2 linked regions of the Paludibaculum fermentans genome follow. The main gene of each other region encodes a partner of the protein of the gene in region 2 in a complex. Links are inferred from orthologs where the notes say so. Each region holds a gene or a part of one and is shown on either strand. Other genes may lie near its edges.

The links. Proteins that work in one complex are often made in the same cells at the same time.
Region 1: the proteins of tsaE (region 2) and tsaD are in contact, whole or in part, in a crystal structure (PDB 6N9A), measured with the Thermotoga maritima proteins. The link is inferred for Paludibaculum fermentans from one-to-one orthologs. Residues at the interface, in WP_004082108.1 of Thermotoga maritima: Leu37, Gly38, Lys46, Lys57, Val59, Lys60, Ser61, Thr63, Phe64, Thr65, Leu66, Met67, Val69, Pro71, Tyr82, Arg83, Leu84, Asp86, Asp88, Phe89, Asp93, Ile128, Asp130, Glu131, Arg134; in WP_004082750.1 of Thermotoga maritima: Cys10, Asp11, Arg49, His50, Leu82, Gly84, Gly135, Gly136, Glu154, Thr155, Leu156, Asp157, Asp158, Ser159, Glu162, Asp165, Lys166, Arg169, Leu170, Tyr175, Lys213, Thr214, Leu217, Tyr218, Gln221, Arg222, Asn324.

Annotation. Positions count from the first base shown.
Region 1 is NZ_CP063849.1:5,361,941-5,369,355, forward strand. What follows is about bases 2,609-5,579. They hold tsaD (tRNA (adenosine(37)-N6)-threonylcarbamoyltransferase complex transferase subunit TsaD), read right to left. Parts: upstream 4,650-5,579; coding sequence 3,567-4,649; downstream 2,609-3,566. Other genes in these bases: IRI77_RS21055 (alpha/beta hydrolase domain-containing protein), read right to left, coding at 2,609-3,518; queA (tRNA preQ1(34) S-adenosylmethionine ribosyltransferase-isomerase QueA), read left to right, coding at 4,708-5,579. Also shown: IRI77_RS21045 (creatininase family protein), read right to left, coding at 1-696; IRI77_RS21050 (Mrp/NBP35 family ATP-binding protein), read right to left, coding at 727-1,554; more of IRI77_RS21055, read right to left, coding at 1,584-2,608; more of queA, read left to right, coding at 5,580-5,727; IRI77_RS21070 (YybH family protein), read left to right, coding at 5,734-6,150; IRI77_RS21075 (iron-containing alcohol dehydrogenase), read right to left, coding at 6,147-7,310; IRI77_RS21080 (hypothetical protein), read right to left, coding at 7,347-7,415.
Region 2 is NZ_CP063849.1:8,076,742-8,084,185, forward strand. What follows is about bases 2,046-5,045. They hold tsaE (tRNA (adenosine(37)-N6)-threonylcarbamoyltransferase complex ATPase subunit type 1 TsaE), read right to left. Parts: upstream 3,762-5,045; coding sequence 3,330-3,761; downstream 2,046-3,329. Other genes in these bases: IRI77_RS32060 (helix-turn-helix transcriptional regulator), read right to left, coding at 2,046-2,200; IRI77_RS32065 (AI-2E family transporter), read right to left, coding at 2,242-3,324; IRI77_RS32075 (NAD(P)H-hydrate dehydratase), read right to left, coding at 3,758-5,045. Outside these bases: IRI77_RS32050 (hypothetical protein), read left to right, coding at 1-265; IRI77_RS32055 (serine hydrolase domain-containing protein), read right to left, coding at 276-1,310; more of IRI77_RS32060, read right to left, coding at 1,367-2,045; more of IRI77_RS32075, read right to left, coding at 5,046-5,230; IRI77_RS32080 (potassium channel family protein), read right to left, coding at 5,244-6,254; IRI77_RS32085 (PP2C family protein-serine/threonine phosphatase), read right to left, coding at 6,259-7,444. UniProt on the Escherichia coli protein: Required for the formation of a threonylcarbamoyl group on adenosine at position 37 (t(6)A37) in tRNAs that read codons beginning with adenine.

The sequences.
Region 1 (7,415 bases), 2.7 Mb from region 2 along the record:
GACCGAGCCCTGCCCCGGCTGATACAGGATCACCGGCGTGGGGAATGGATAGGCCGCCCACGTGCCCGCCGCCGGACGCGGCGTCTCCAATTCCTTTGAATACAGCTCCGGATGCACGAGCTTCTCGTCAATCGCCTGGATAAACGCTGTCTCGTTCCAGCCCGCGTGCCCGCCGTCTTCTCCGAACACCTTCAACGTGACATCGCTGCAGATCGCCCACCAGTTGCTCACCAGCATCCGCACACGCTGCTCGCGGCCCACCTTCTCCGCGATGTCGTTCAGGATCGCGGTCTGCGGCCCGCCGTGTCCGTTGATGACGATGATGTTGCGGAACCCGTTCCGCGCCAACCCGGTGAAGATGTCGGTAACGAACGCCCGGTAAGCCGCCTCGGAGATCTGGAACGTGCCCGCATACCCGTCCAGGCTGCCCGTCACGCCATAATTCAAGGGCGGCGCCACCAGCGCATTCAACTTCGGAGCCATGGCCCGCGCCAGGGCCAGCGGTGCCGTATTGTCGGCCCCGTTATTGATCACCCCGTGAGCCTCCACTGTGCCTGTGGGCAACAGCACCGTCTGGATCTGTGCCGGAACCAACCGGCGGTACTCCATCCAGTTCAGATCGTTCAGTTCACGCGTGGACTGGGCCGGCAGGGTCAGCACGGCCAGAAAAAGGATCGCAGCGAGTCTGTGTACCATGGCAATTGCCTTCCATGGTACATGGCCACCTTAGTCCTCAATCGAGAACGAAGGCGCCTTCCGCAACGGCCCCGCGCTGCATCGTGCGATCACCTGCTTCGCAATCGCGTAGAACCCTTCCGCCTGTGGTTCCTGCTCGCCCATCAGCGCGATCGGCCGCCCCGTATCCCCACCAATCCGCACCTGCGGATTCAACGGCAGTTCACCCAGGAACGGAATATCCATGGCTTCCGCCGTCCGCCGCCCGCCGCCCTCGCCAAAGATGTCCACCTTCTGGCCGGTGCCCGGCACAATCAGGTAGCTCATGTTCTCCACCAGGCCCAGCAGTTCCACCTTCACCTGCCGGAACATCAGCACAGCCTTCCGGCCGTCTTCCAGTGCGACTTCCGACGGCGTGCTGACGACAATCGCGCCCGTAATCGGCGCCGTCTGGATCAGGCTCAACGCCACGTCGCCCGTACCCGGTGGCAGGTCGATCAGCAGGAAATCCAACTCGCCCCAATCCACTTGCCGCATGAACTGCTGCATCACGCTGTGCAGCATCGGTCCGCGCCAGATCAGCGGCTTGTCGCCGGGATTCAGGAACCCCATCGACATCAGCTTCACGCCGTGCTGCTCCAGCGGCTGGATCCGGTTCTCCACCGCGTAAGGAGTATCGTGGATGCCCATCATCAGCGGCACGTTGGGGCCATAAACGTCTGCATCCAACAGTCCGACCTTCTGGCCGAGCCGCGCCAGGGCAATGGCCAGATTCACCGAAACCGTGGTTTTGCCCACACCCCCTTTGCCGGAGCCGATCGTAATCAGATTCCTGACGCCGTCAATCGGCATCTTCGGAGGTTCGTTCTGCGGAGGCATACCCATAAACCTTTAGTGTACCGTCACGGCTACTTTTGGACGAACTCCCACAACTCGGCCGCATGATCGACCACCCGCTGGCGGTCCCGATCCAGCAGCAAGCGCAACTTCACCAGCTTCTCGGCCTCCAGGCCGACCGTCTTCAGGTATTCCTCCTTGCTCGCATACCTCCGGCCAATCGCGGCCTTGTCAAAGGCGAAGAACGAACCCAGCGTCGGAGCCATCTCCTTCGGCGCCCCCGCCGCCGCCGTCCGCATATTCCAGCCGGTAAACGTACCCAGCGGCACGGCCACCTCCGGCATCCGGATCCCGCCCAGTTCATTCCCGTCCGCATCCACCTGCGGCACCAGCACCGGAAACGGCTTCCCCACCTTCGGAGGCTCCATCGTGATCACACCCGTCGTCTCCCAGTCCGGACCGTAGGAGACGTTGTACGCCACCTTTGGATGCTCGGGGAGTGCCGCCTTCATCGACTTCGGCCACCTCACCTGATCCGGCCGCACCAGTTGCCCTTCGGTGATCAGCGGATACTGCGATGCTGGAGGCTGCTTGCCGTCCTTGATCCATGCCTGCATCGCATCCAGCAATGCCCGCTGCAGGGGCCGGTGATCGTTGGGATTCAGCGGATACTGCGCGCCCGCAGCCGCGCTGGGCAGCCGCCCCGGACCATGCTGCGACCCCGCCACCACATACAGCCGCGTATCCGGCGACATCGGCGCATCCATCTTGCCGTCCACGCTCACGTGGATCAGGGCGGCGCACCGATTCCAGTACTCCCACGAGCCATTCGTGTAGAAGATCTTCGGCATCGTCGCCGCGCTGACACCCATCAGCAACCCGTTCGGCTTGTTCGTATCCGGATCGATCTGCGGCACGTCCGTGAACGGAAATACATCGGTCGGATACAGCGTATTGAAGTGGGCATAACCGTCCCTAGACGCCTGCCCGAACCGGAAATTGAAGCTGCCCCGGCCCGCTCCGCCAACGTCTGCCCAGACGCCGTCGAACACTTTCCGTCCCTTCTCGTCTTCATTGAACCCGAAGTAGAGAAAAGTCCGCAGAAAGCGCCCGCTTTGCGAGATGCCGAATCCGATCGACCGCTTGATGAATCGCCGCTGGTCCGCCAGCAGCGTCTCCACCCCGCCGTACTTCAGGAACGAAATCGCGTCCCGCACCGCCGCCAGCCCCAGCCCCTCGATCCGCGGATTCTCCGCCTGGTACACCACCTCGTAGATCTGGCCGGGCTGGAATCCCGACTCCATTTCGATCGCTGTCCGGTCCTCGTTGAACTTCCAGTCCGCACCGGGAATCGTCCGCCGCGCGCCCAGCACGGTGGGCCGTACCGTCAACGTCACCGCCGGGCTCACAGCCGCGTACGTCGTGTGCTTGCGATCCGACAAGTGCATCATGTTGGTGCGCGAATCCGGAATGAACTCAGACCGCACCAGCCCGCGAATCGCCTGCCCGTTCAGCATCGCGATCGGGCTATCCAGCCGCAGCAGCTTGTCGCCAGGCGGCGTATCCCACTGCCACCCGACCCACAGCAGCGTGTACCCCTGCTCCAGCAGATTCCTGTCGCCGAACTCCTCTTCCGTGCGCGGATCCGAGGAACCCCGGGCATAGTTGAAGCGCGACAACATGCCTTTGCCGCCACGGTTCGACACCTCGAACAACACCGTGCCGTTGCCCTTCGCCGGATCGCGCGGCTTCAGGATGTAGAGATCCGCCGTGAATTCGACCAGCCCCCGCTCATTCCGCGGAGCCAACTCCAGGTCGCGCACCGCCTTATTCTGCGGCAGCTTCGGATCCAGCGCGAACTGCACTTTCGCAATGATCCGCTCGTATGGCCCGGCCGGCCCTGTGGATTGCCCGCCAAGCACGTCGCTTCTCTCGACGACGCTGACGCTCGTCACGCCCGCGCACAGCGGTAGCACGCATAACAGAACAATTCCGGATAGTCGCAAGTCAGGGCTCCTCAGCCCTCGATTCTATCCGACCCTCGCCACTCGCACTCAGGCCAGCGTGAGGTTAGCCTGCGCCTTCAGCGTAAGATCGTCGAATTCCCCCCGCAGGAACCGCGGCACCGCCGCCGCCGCGATCATCGCCGCATTGTCCGTCGACAGATGAGGAGCCGGGAAATACACCGGGCACATCAGGCGTCCGGACTGCGCCGACGCCCGCAAACCCGCATTGCAGGCCACGCCGCCAGAAATAATCACAGACCGCGCCGCCGTCTCTTCCACCGCGCGCCCCACGCGCCGCAGCAATTCCTCCACCACGACACGCTGGAACGCCGCCACGGCATCCAGCGTCGTCTGCGGAGTCACCGCCAGCCACTGCTCCACCGTCGGATGCGGATGCAGCTTCATCAGCGCCCGCCGCGTGACAATCTCGCCTTCCATATCATGCGCCTGCACCCAGCGCAGCATCGCCGTCTTCAACCCGCTGAAGCTGAAATCCAGGGCATTGCCCTTCATTTTTGAAATCGGTAGCGCCAGCCCGTCGGCATCTCCATAGGGTGCCAACTTATCCAGTACTGGACCGCCCGGATAGCCGAACCCCAGCAGCTTGGCCACTTTGTCGTATGCCTCGCCCGCCGCGTCATCACGGGTCTTGCCCAGCAGCCGGTAGGTCATCCGCTCGCTGACTTCGAACAGATGCGTGTGTCCGCCGCTGGCCACCAGCGCCAGTGCCGGGAGTTCGATCTCCGCACCGCACTGCCGCGCTTCCAGCAGCACCGCGTGGATGTGTCCCTCAATGTGGTTCACGCCGATCAGCGGCAGCCCGCGCACCAGGCACACGGCCTTCGCGTAAGTCAGCCCCACCAGCAGCGAACCCACCAGCCCCGGTCCCGCCGTCACCGCAATCGCATCAATATCGTCCCAGCCCAGCCGCGCCTGCTCCAGCGCGCCGCGCACCACCGGCCCAATCGCCCGCAAATGCTCGCGGGAAGCCAGCTCCGGCACTACGCCGCCATACTTGCTGTGCGTGTCGATTTGCGACGCAACGACGCTCGCACTCAGCTCTCCGTCCGACGTCACGATCGCCGCCGCCGTCTCGTCGCACGAACTTTCGATTCCCAGGATTCGCACAATGGCTCCGCAAATGGGTATATTATTCGCAGCGAGGTTTATTTTTTTCGCTCGCCTTTTTATGCAGTTATCAGAATTCGACTATCAATTGCCCGACGAACTGGTGGCGCAGGAGCCTCTCGCCGATCGCTCCGCCGCCAGGATGCTCGTCGTCAACCGGCAAGCCGGATCCTTCCAAGACGCTTCATTTCGCGACCTGCCCGCCCACCTGGGCGCCGGCGACTGCCTAATTCTCAATGATACGCGCGTTTTCCCGTCCCGCATCTTCGGCAAGAAGATCGGCTATGACCGGCAGGTCGAACTCTTCCTCCTCCGGCCCGAGTCATCCGACCGCCTCACCTGGTCGGCTCTCGCCCGGCCGGGCCGCCACCTTCACATCGGCACTCGCGTTTACATCACCCCTCGCCTGTTCGCGGAAATCCTCGAAACCCGCGATCGCGGCGAGCGCCTGCTGAAGTTTACATGTAACGGAAATCTCGACGCCGAGCTCGAAGCCAACGGCCACGTCCCGCTGCCGCCCTATATCCACCGGCCCGACCAGCCCGCCGATCGGGAACGCTACCAGACCGTCTTCGCCGAAAAACCCGGCTCCGTCGCCGCACCCACCGCCGGCCTGCATTTCACTCCCGAAGTCCTGGACGAGTGCCGCGCCGCCGGTGCGGAGATCGCCAAAGTAACCCTCCACGTAGGCCTAGGCACCTTTCAGCCCCTCTCCTCCGACGAAGTCGAACAGAATCACCTCCACTCCGAACGCTACGAAATCACTGCGCCCAACGCGGAAATCATCGCCCGGGCCACCCGCCGCATCGCCGTCGGCACCACGGCGGTCCGTACCATTGAGACTGCCAGCCGCAACGGCGGCTTCCATCCTCAATCCGGAGAAACGAGTATCTTTCTCTATCCCGGCTGCGAATTCCAGGGTGTCGATGCAATGATCACCAATTTCCATCTACCCAAATCGAGCCTCATCCTGCTGGTCGCCGCATTCGGCGGCAAGGATTTGATGCTGGCCGCTTACCGCCACGCCGTCGAGCAGCGTTACCGCTTCTTCTCCTACGGCGACTGCATGCTGATACTCTAATAAGCCATGCGGCTTCTTGTTCTCTGTGTGTTGGCGGCCTCTTCACTGCTTTTTGCGCAGGACGACGTCACCGTCACCCTCCAAAAACAGGCTGAGGCCTGGAATCGCGCCAATCTCGAGGAATTCATGACCACTTACATGGATTCCCCCGACATCACCTTCACCGGCCGCGCGGGCGTCACCCGAGGCTACAAGCCCGTGCTCGAGCGTTACCGCAAGAACTACGGCACGCCCGAAGCCATGGGCACCCTGCGCTACAGCGAATTGGAAGTCCGCCTATTGGGCCCGGACGCCGCCCTGGTCCTGGGCCGCTTCGACCTCACGCGGACCCAGGCCGGTGGCGGCAACGCATCCGGCCATTTCACGCTGGTGCTGCGCAAGACCGCCGCCGGCTGGAAAATCATCCACGATCACACGAGTTAAGCGGCCAGGCTCCGCGACAGAATCTCTTCCACCGTCTTGGGCGTAATGTCCTGCCGCTCGCCCAGCTTGACCGCCCCGTTGCTCTCCAGTTTCTTCGCCACCAGCGCCGGAGTCTCAGGCTTTACCTCCGGATACTGCGACAACCGCGTCGGCAATCCCAGCGACTCGAAAAACTCTTCCGTCTTCCGGATCGCCGCCTCGCACCTCTCATCGTCGGTTCCGGTCCGAATCCCCCAAACCCGCTCGGCAAACTGCAGTAACTTCTCGCGCTTGCCATCGGCCTGCACCCGGAACAGGTGCGGCACCACCGTCGCCAGCGTCCGCGCATGGTCGATGCCGTATAGGGCCGTCAACTCGTGCCCAATCATATGCGTCGCCCAATCCTGCGGCACGCCGCTGCCAATCAAGCCGTTCAAAGCCATCGTGGCCGACCACACAAACGTCGCCCGCAGGTCGTAATTCTCCGGCTCGGCCAGCGTCTTCGGACCGACTTCGATCAATGTCTGCAGAATCGCTTCCGCGAACCGGTCGTTCAATTCCGCATGCACCGGGAACGTCATGTATTGCTCCAGCGTGTGGACGAATGCGTCGACAATACCGTTCGCCACCTGCCGCTGGGGCAAGGAGAAAGTGGTCTCCGGATCCAATACCGCGAATTTCGGGTAGCAATGCACCGACCCGAAGGCGAGCTTCTGCCCGGCCGACCGCCGGCTGACCACCGCAAAAGTGTTCGATTCCGACCCCGTCGCGGGCAGCGTCAGGACGCACGCCAGCGGAACCGCTGAATCCACCGCCGCACCCTTGGTCAGGATGTCCCACGGCTCCCCCGCAAACGGCACCGCCGCGGCAATGAACTTCGTGCCGTCCAGCACCGAACCGCCGCCTACAGCCAGCAGCAGGTCCACCTTCTCCCGCCGCGCCAGTTCCACGGCGCCCATCAGCGTGTCGTACTCGGGATTCGGCTCGATGCCGCCGAACTCCAGCACCGTGCGCCCTTCCAGGGCCTGCATCACCTGCTCATACACGCCGTTCTTGTGGATGCTGCCGCCTCCGTAGGTGATCAGCACCTTGGCCGAAGCCGGGATTTCCTTGGAAATGGAGGCAATCTGACCCTTGCCGAACAGAATCTTGGTGGGGTTGTAGAAGGCGAAATTAAACATGAGAGGCTCGCTCCCACTATCTTAGGCGACCCGCGGCTAGTGCCGGGACCAGGCGAACCAGACGACTGACCCGGCCATGGCGCTCAACACCACCAGCCCGATCGC
Region 2 (7,444 bases):
CGTGGAGATCAATGAGCAGGATCTGAAGACCCGCACCCACGATGTGGAGATGCGCGAAGCCGAACTGAAGAAGCAGCGCGAAGAGTTGCTCACTCCGCAGGGCAAGGAAGAGGCGCAGAAGCAGCAGACGCGCATCGCCTCGGAGAAGGAGGGCGTCGCTCCGGGCAAGAAGAAGCCGTCGCTGCTCAAGCCGGGCGAGAAGCTGGGCGAAAGCATCCCCGATCCCAAGAGCTCGAAGGACGACAAGGACGGCAAGAAGAAGTAGCCCCGCCCGGCTACGGTTCGACGTTCTTGAGGATGTGCTCCGTCAGCAGCCGGTCGCTCAACTGGTGCGACCCGCGCACGCCGAAATTCGTGGTGGTGATGACCACGACCATGTCGAGGGAGGGGAAGACCGCGACCTTGTTTCCGCCGTTGCCCTGCATCAGGAACGCGCCATATTTCTTCGTGCCCACCGGGAATGCCTTCACCCACCAGAGATAGCCATACTCGGTGTCGTCGTCCACCTCGGCATGAGGTTTGGTGGAGGCGGTCACCCACTCTTTGGAGACGATCTGCCGGCCGTTGGCCTGGCCCCCATGCAGGTACAGCAGCCCGAGCTGCAACAGGTCGCGGCTCCTCAGTTCCAGCCCGCCGCCGGTCTGCGCAATGCCCATCGGTGAAAACTGCCACTCCGCCTTCTTGATGCCCAGCGGAGCGAACAGATTGGCCTCCGCAAAGGCGGGTACAGTGGAGCGCGTCGCCCGCTCAATCACGCCGCCCAGCGTTGTCACCCCCGCCGTGCAGTAGCTGAAACTGCGGCCATACGGCGAGTCCTTGGGCTTCTTCACCCAGGCCGGGAAGCCGCGCACCGGCAGGTCGAGCGTAAACTTGATCCAGTCTTCGATCAGGTACATGCGCTCCTCGTTGCCGCGGGAATACTGATTCTCGTCACTGCACTCCAGCAGCGAACTCATCGTGAGCAGATCTTCCACCGTGATCTTCTCCTTGCGCGGATCGGGGTTGGCCACCGGGTGTTTATCGGGGAAGAACGCGAACACCGGCGCGTCCACGCCCGAGAGCAGCTTCCTGTCGATGGCGATGCCGATCAGCATGCTGGCGACCGTCTTGGTGGCCGACCGCGTATTCCGCAGCGCCTCCGGTCCGCCTTTGTCGAAGTACTCTTCATAGACGATGGAGCCGTGCCGGGCGACCACCACGCTGGTGATCTCCTTGAACTCGCCGGCCCGGATGGCCTGCGTCATGGGGGCGAGCGCCTGGGCCGATGCGATTCCAGCGGCGGCCAGCACGAGTAGGAAGCTGCGAAGCATGTCCTGAGTATTGGCCGGAAGGGCGGGTTCTGTCTTGTACCAGCGGAGCGGATTGGTCAGCGGGCAACATGCGCGCGGCGGTATTCGCTCGGCGACACGGCGAACGCCTTGCGAAAGGCCTTGGAGAAGTGGCTTTGGTCCGCGAAGCCCGCGTCCAGGGCAATCTCCGCGATGGGCTGTGCGTGACGCCGCAGCAGCCCGGCCGCGTGCTCCAGCCGGCAGTGCCGCAGATAGTCGCCAGGCGTGCACTGGTAGAACTCCCGGAACGTCCGGGCCAGGTGGACGGGATGAACACCCACGGCCTGGGCGATCTCCGAGACGCCGATGTTCTCGGCACAACGATCGTGGATCAGGTCTCGCGCGGTCTTCAGCCACGAGGGTGGTTGACGGTGCGGGCGGTCCGCCGCCCGCGCCATCTCCGCCATCAGCTCCAGGCACAGTCCTTCGGCGGCCAGCGGAGAAACCTGGTCCCACTGGCGGCACTCGTGGAACAAACGCTGCGCCAGTTGCAGCGGCGGACCTGACCGGAAGGCGGTGGGCTGGTCCAGGGGCTCCAGGAACTGCCGGATCCGCTGCAGGCTCTCGCCGGATACCGAGATCGTCAGAAAGCGCCCGTCCAGCGCGTGGAAGCGGTCCCGGTGCGTGGTCCCAGGCGGATTGTAGATCAGCAGCGGCGGCCGGCAGAGGGGCGGGGCCTTGGCCGCGGTGGAGATATACGTGCCATCCAGCAGCAGCACGAGATGCGCGTCTTCATGGGTATGCCGTGCGACCTCTTCCGCCGGCACGGTGGGCGTCAGTTCAGAGAGCGCGAACCCGCCAGCCTCTCGCTTCGAGGCACAGGCGCCAAGAAACTGGCCATGCGGCAGGACGAACGCGGCTCGTGGATCCATGAAGGGTATACGCGCCCGCGGACGGCGTGGTTCAACCCGCGCTAAGCCTGTTTGATCTCGAGCTCGACCATCGGCTGCGTATACTCCTCGCGCAGCATGCGGAAGACGGCGATGGCGACGGAGAAAATCACCGGTCCGGCGAACAGGCCGATGAAACCGAAGGCTTGCAATCCGCCCATCAGGGCGAAGAAAACGACCAGGGTATTCATGTCCGTGCGCCCGCTCAGCACCATGGGCCGCACGATGTTATCGGACATGCTGATGGCCAGGATGCCCCACAGCAGCATGAACAGCGCCTTGCCCCATGCGCCGTGGGCCAGCAGGATCAGCGCGGCCGGCGCCCAGACGATGGCGGTACCGGCCAGCGGCAGCAGCGAGCAGATGGCCGCAACGGAACCCCACAGGAACGGCGCGTGCAATCCGGTAAACCAGAACGCCAGGCCCGTGAGCACGCCCTGGACGACGCCAACGGCCACGAATCCATAGACGTTCGCCACGATGGCGTCCGAGATCGTCTGCAACAGCTCTCTGGTCCGCGATTCCGGCAGGGGCATCCATCGAAGAATCCCAGCCCAGATCGCATTTCCTTCCAGGAACAGAAAGAACATGACGAAGATGCTCAGCACCAGGTCGCCCAGCGTGCTGGTCAGGTTGCCCAGCAGCGAGCCGCTCCATTGCAGCAGCGAGGAGCTCATGGTTTGCATGCGCTGCAGGACCGCCGCCTGCACGTTGGGTGCCGGCATGCCCGTCTTCGCCGCCACCCACTGCACCGGCGGATCCAGCAGATCGTTAAGATACTGGCCCCAGCCGCCCTTTTCCGCGCTCTGCTGGGCCAGTTGATTGTAGGTCGTGCCCGCCTCGTTGATGATGGTGACGGTCAGCATGGCCAAGGGCACCAGAACGGCTGTGATCATCAGGAACGTGGTGAGAATCGCCGAAAGGGCAGGCCGCTTCAACCGCGACGAGATGGCGTGGTACAGGGGTTGAGCGGCGATCGCCAGCACGAGCGCGAAGAAAATGGGATGCAGGAACGGCAGCAGCAGCACATATACGAGAGCCGCGGCGGCAACCGCCAGAGCGGTCAGGGCGATCAGCGATCGACTCGGGCCGGAAGACTCAGTCATCTGCTTCAGGGTAGCTCAGTGACCGTCAGGACACGCGTTTCTTCCTCGATGGCCTCGATCCGGATCTCGATCCGTTCCGCCGGCAACAGGGCCGGGAAGCGCTCCGCCCATTCCAGCAGGACGACCGCCCGGCGCGAGAAGATCTCCTCCAGGCCGAGCGTCTCCACCTCCTCCATCGTGTCCAGGCGGTACAGGTCGATGTGATAGAGATCCCCCTCCTCGCCGTATTCGTGGATCAGCGGAAACGTCGGGCTCGAGACGTCGTCCGCCCTGGCGGAGCCCAGCCCTTCGGCAATGCCCTTGGCCAGTGTGGTCTTGCCCGCCCCCAGATTGCCGATCAGCAGGACGATGCACGGCCGGGGCCAGCGGGCGGCCAGCACGCGGCCCAGTTCAATGGTCTCTTCCTCGTTCGCGGTGGTGTAGCGTGTGCTGGTCATGCCTGTGTTTCGCGGATGGCGGCCGGCAGATACCGGATCAGGTCCGTCGCCGTCAACGACTGTTCAGTCAGCGCCGCCGCGCCCAACTCGCCGGATCGCCCGTGCAGCCACACCGCGGCCAGCACGGCCTGTTCCCGCCGGTCGGGCCACTGCGCCATCAGGCCGGCAATCAGGCCGGTGAGGATGTCCCCGCTGCCTGCCGTGGCCATGGCGGGCGTACCGCTGGGGTTGAGGAAGGCCCGTCCATCGGGGAAGGCCACCACCGTGCGCTGGCCCTTCAGCACCAGCACCACATTCCTTTCCATCGCGAACTTGCGCGCGACGCCCACGCGATCTGCCTGGATGTCCGTCGTCTTGCAGCCGGCCAGCCGCGACATCTCACCCGGATGCGGCGTCAGCACGCGCCACGGTCCCGGCCCATGAAACGCAGTGCCGGCCAGCGCATTGAGTCCATCCGCGTCGATCACCAGCGGCAGCGCGGATTGTGCGAACAAACGCTGCGCGACCCCCGCCAGATCCGGTTCCTGGCCCAGGCCCGGCCCAATCGCGAGCACGTCCTTACCGCCCGGATCCTGCCCGATCGACTGGGTCATCAGTTCCGGAGCCAGCGCCGTCACCGTCCGCCGCTCTTCTTCCGCCGTTGCCACGGTCACCAGCCCCGCGCCGATCTTCAAAGCAGCCAGGCCGGACATCGCCGCCGCGCCGCCTTTGCCCGGGGCGCCCCCAATCACCAGAACATGCCCGAAATCACCCTTATGCGAACCAGCAGGCCGCGGCTCGAACAGCCGCCGGAACTGACGCGGCTCCACGACATTCAGCCAGTACTCCGGACTCTTGTCCATCAGCGACAGAGGAGTGCCAATCTGCACCACATGCAGCCGGCCCACCCGGTCGCAGGTGGGTGGCACCACCTGTTCCAGCTTGGGCGCCGTAAATGTGACCGTATCCGCGGCCCGCACCGATTCACCGCCGTCGAACAAACCCGAAGGCACGTCCACGCTCACCACCGTGGCGCCCGGGAAGCCGCCGTTGATCTCGCGAATCCACTCCAGCGCCGGACTGCGCGCCGGACCCTGCAGGCCAGTGCCCAGCAGCGCGTCGATGACCAGCGTCGCCGCGCGCATCCGCGGCTCCAGCGTCCGTGTCACGCGCGTGCCCGTCACCTGCAGCATTTTCCAGTTGGTGGCCGAGTCGTCCTTGAACTCCGTCGGCGGATAGGCCAGGATCACGTCCAGCGAACGCGGCTTGAAGCGGATGCTCAACTGCCGGGCAATCACCAGCCCGTCACCGCCATTGTTGCCCTTGCCGCACACCACCACGATGCGATGCTGGTCCAGCGGGCCGTAGTTCCGTTCCAGGAACTCCACAAAGCGGCAGCCCGCGTTCTCCATCAGCACAAGACCGGGAATGCCCGCTTCCATCGTGAGACGGTCGATCTCACGCATCTGTGCGCCGGTGAGTACTTTCATGGTGTCCTCAGCCTTACGAGGCAGCCCCCGTCACACGGCTCTCCAAACGCCGCAGCGGCTCGTTCTCGCCCATCACGATGAGGTAGTCCTGCACCTCGATCAGCGCGTCCGCGGGGGGATTGAACACCATCTTACCGTCCGCGCGGCGGATTGCCAGCACAATCACCTTCAGTTCACTGCGGATCCGCAGGTCGGCCAGCGACTTGCCCACCAGGTCGCTGCCCGTTCCCACTTCCAACTGTTCAATGCCGACATCGAGCCCGATATTGGTGGTGGCGAAGTCGAGAAACTGGCGGACGTGCGGCTTCAGCAGCGACTGCGCCAGGCGCGTGCCGGTCATAACGTACGGCGCGAAAACAGCGTCCGCGCCCACCTGCCGCATCTTCCGCTCCGCCTCTTCTTCCGCCGCGCGCGCAGCCACGCGGATCTTTGGATTCAGCGTCTTGGCCGAAATCACGGCAAACAGGTTGTCGGCGTCCGTCGCCAGGGCTGCGATCAGGCCACGCGCGTGCGTCACCCGGACCTCGTAGAGCGTCTCGTCGCGCGTGGAATCGCCCAGGCACGCCAGGTAGCCCGCGCGCATCGCCCAGTCCACACGGTCTTCCCTGCGGTCGATGATGACGAGCGGTACGCCGGCCTGCCGCAGTTCCGCCGCCGAGCCCCGCCCCACACGGCCAAAGCCGCAGATGATGTAGTGATTCTCCAGCTTGTCGATCATCTTCTTTGCGCGCCTCTTCACCAACAGGTTGCCGAACTGCAGTTCGATGATGGTCTGCGTCATCACGCCCAGGGCCAGCAGCAGCATGCTGACGCTCAGCAGCATGTAGCCCGTATTGAACACCCGCGCCGCCTGGCTCAGCGGCCGGATCTCGCCATAGCCCACCGTGGTCATGGTCATGACGGCCATGTAGATGGCGTCCAGCACCGGGTAATCGGCGATGAAGATATACCCCAGCGTGCCCACGGTCACCGTGCCGGCGATGGCGGCGGCGACAAACCAGATGCGGCGAAACTGCGGGGTCACGATCTCAGACCTTTCGCGCCAGCAACAACGTCATATCGTCCTGCAACTCCGACGAAGCCGTCCACTTCGTGACTTCCTCCACGATCCTGGCCGCGATCTCGGCCCCGTCTTTGTCGGCATGCGCCAGCAGCAGCGCGATCAGGCGATCCTCGCCAAACATCTCGCCGTATGCGTTCTCCGGCTCCGTGATGCCGTCCGTGTAGCACACCAACAGATCGCCCGCTTCCAGCTTGACCCGGCTCTCGCTATATTCCGCAAACGGAAACGCACCCACCACCAGGCCGTTCGAATCCAGCAGCGTCGCCTTGCCGTCACGGACCAGGATGGGCGACAGGTGGCCGCCGTTCGTATAGCTCAGCGTGCTGGACACTTCGTCATAGACGCTGAAGAAGAACGTGGCGTACTTTTCCGGAGCCGTCGACAGATAGAGGTGCTGGTTCAGGTTCGACACCAACTGCGAAGGAGACACCCTCGGGGCCGCATAGCCCTCGCCCATCCCCACCGCGGCCGCGGTGGCCATCTCGGTGGAGTGGCGCAGTTCGCACCGCAGCGCCGATTGCAGCGTCGCCATCAGCAGCGCCGCCGAGATGCCTTTGCCCGCGACATCCCCGATCACCAGCGCGAGCTGGCTGTCGCTGATGGTCTGGTAGTCGAAATAGTCGCCCGACACCATGCGCGCCGCCGTGCAGAAGGACGTCACCCGCAGCGAACCCAAGCCCGACATCGGCTTGGGATGCAGTTGATCCTGCACCTCGCGCGCGATCTCCAGCTCCGCCTGCATCTTCTGCCGCTCCTTCTCAGACTGCAGCAGCCGTTCCAGATTCCCCGCCATGATGTTGAATGACGTACCCAGTTCCGCCAACTGGTCGTTCCCATTCACCTGGATCCGGTGCGTCAGGTCGCCTTCGCGGATGTGCACCGTGGCTTCGTAGAGCTCGTGCACCGCCAGCGTCATCGTGCGCGACAGCGAGACGCCGATGTAGAACGAGATCACCTCCACCACCAGGAAGACGATGCCGCAGAAGGTGAAGAACACCAGCAGCGAAGGCACGTCTGTCCCGGTATCGGCGCTGAAAACGATCTTCATCGGCCCGGAGATGCGCGTCACCACCCCCAGGAAATTGGTCCGGCTGACACCCGGCTTCTCCCACACCGGCACGCCCAGCCGCACGCCCCATTTCAGGCGGAAG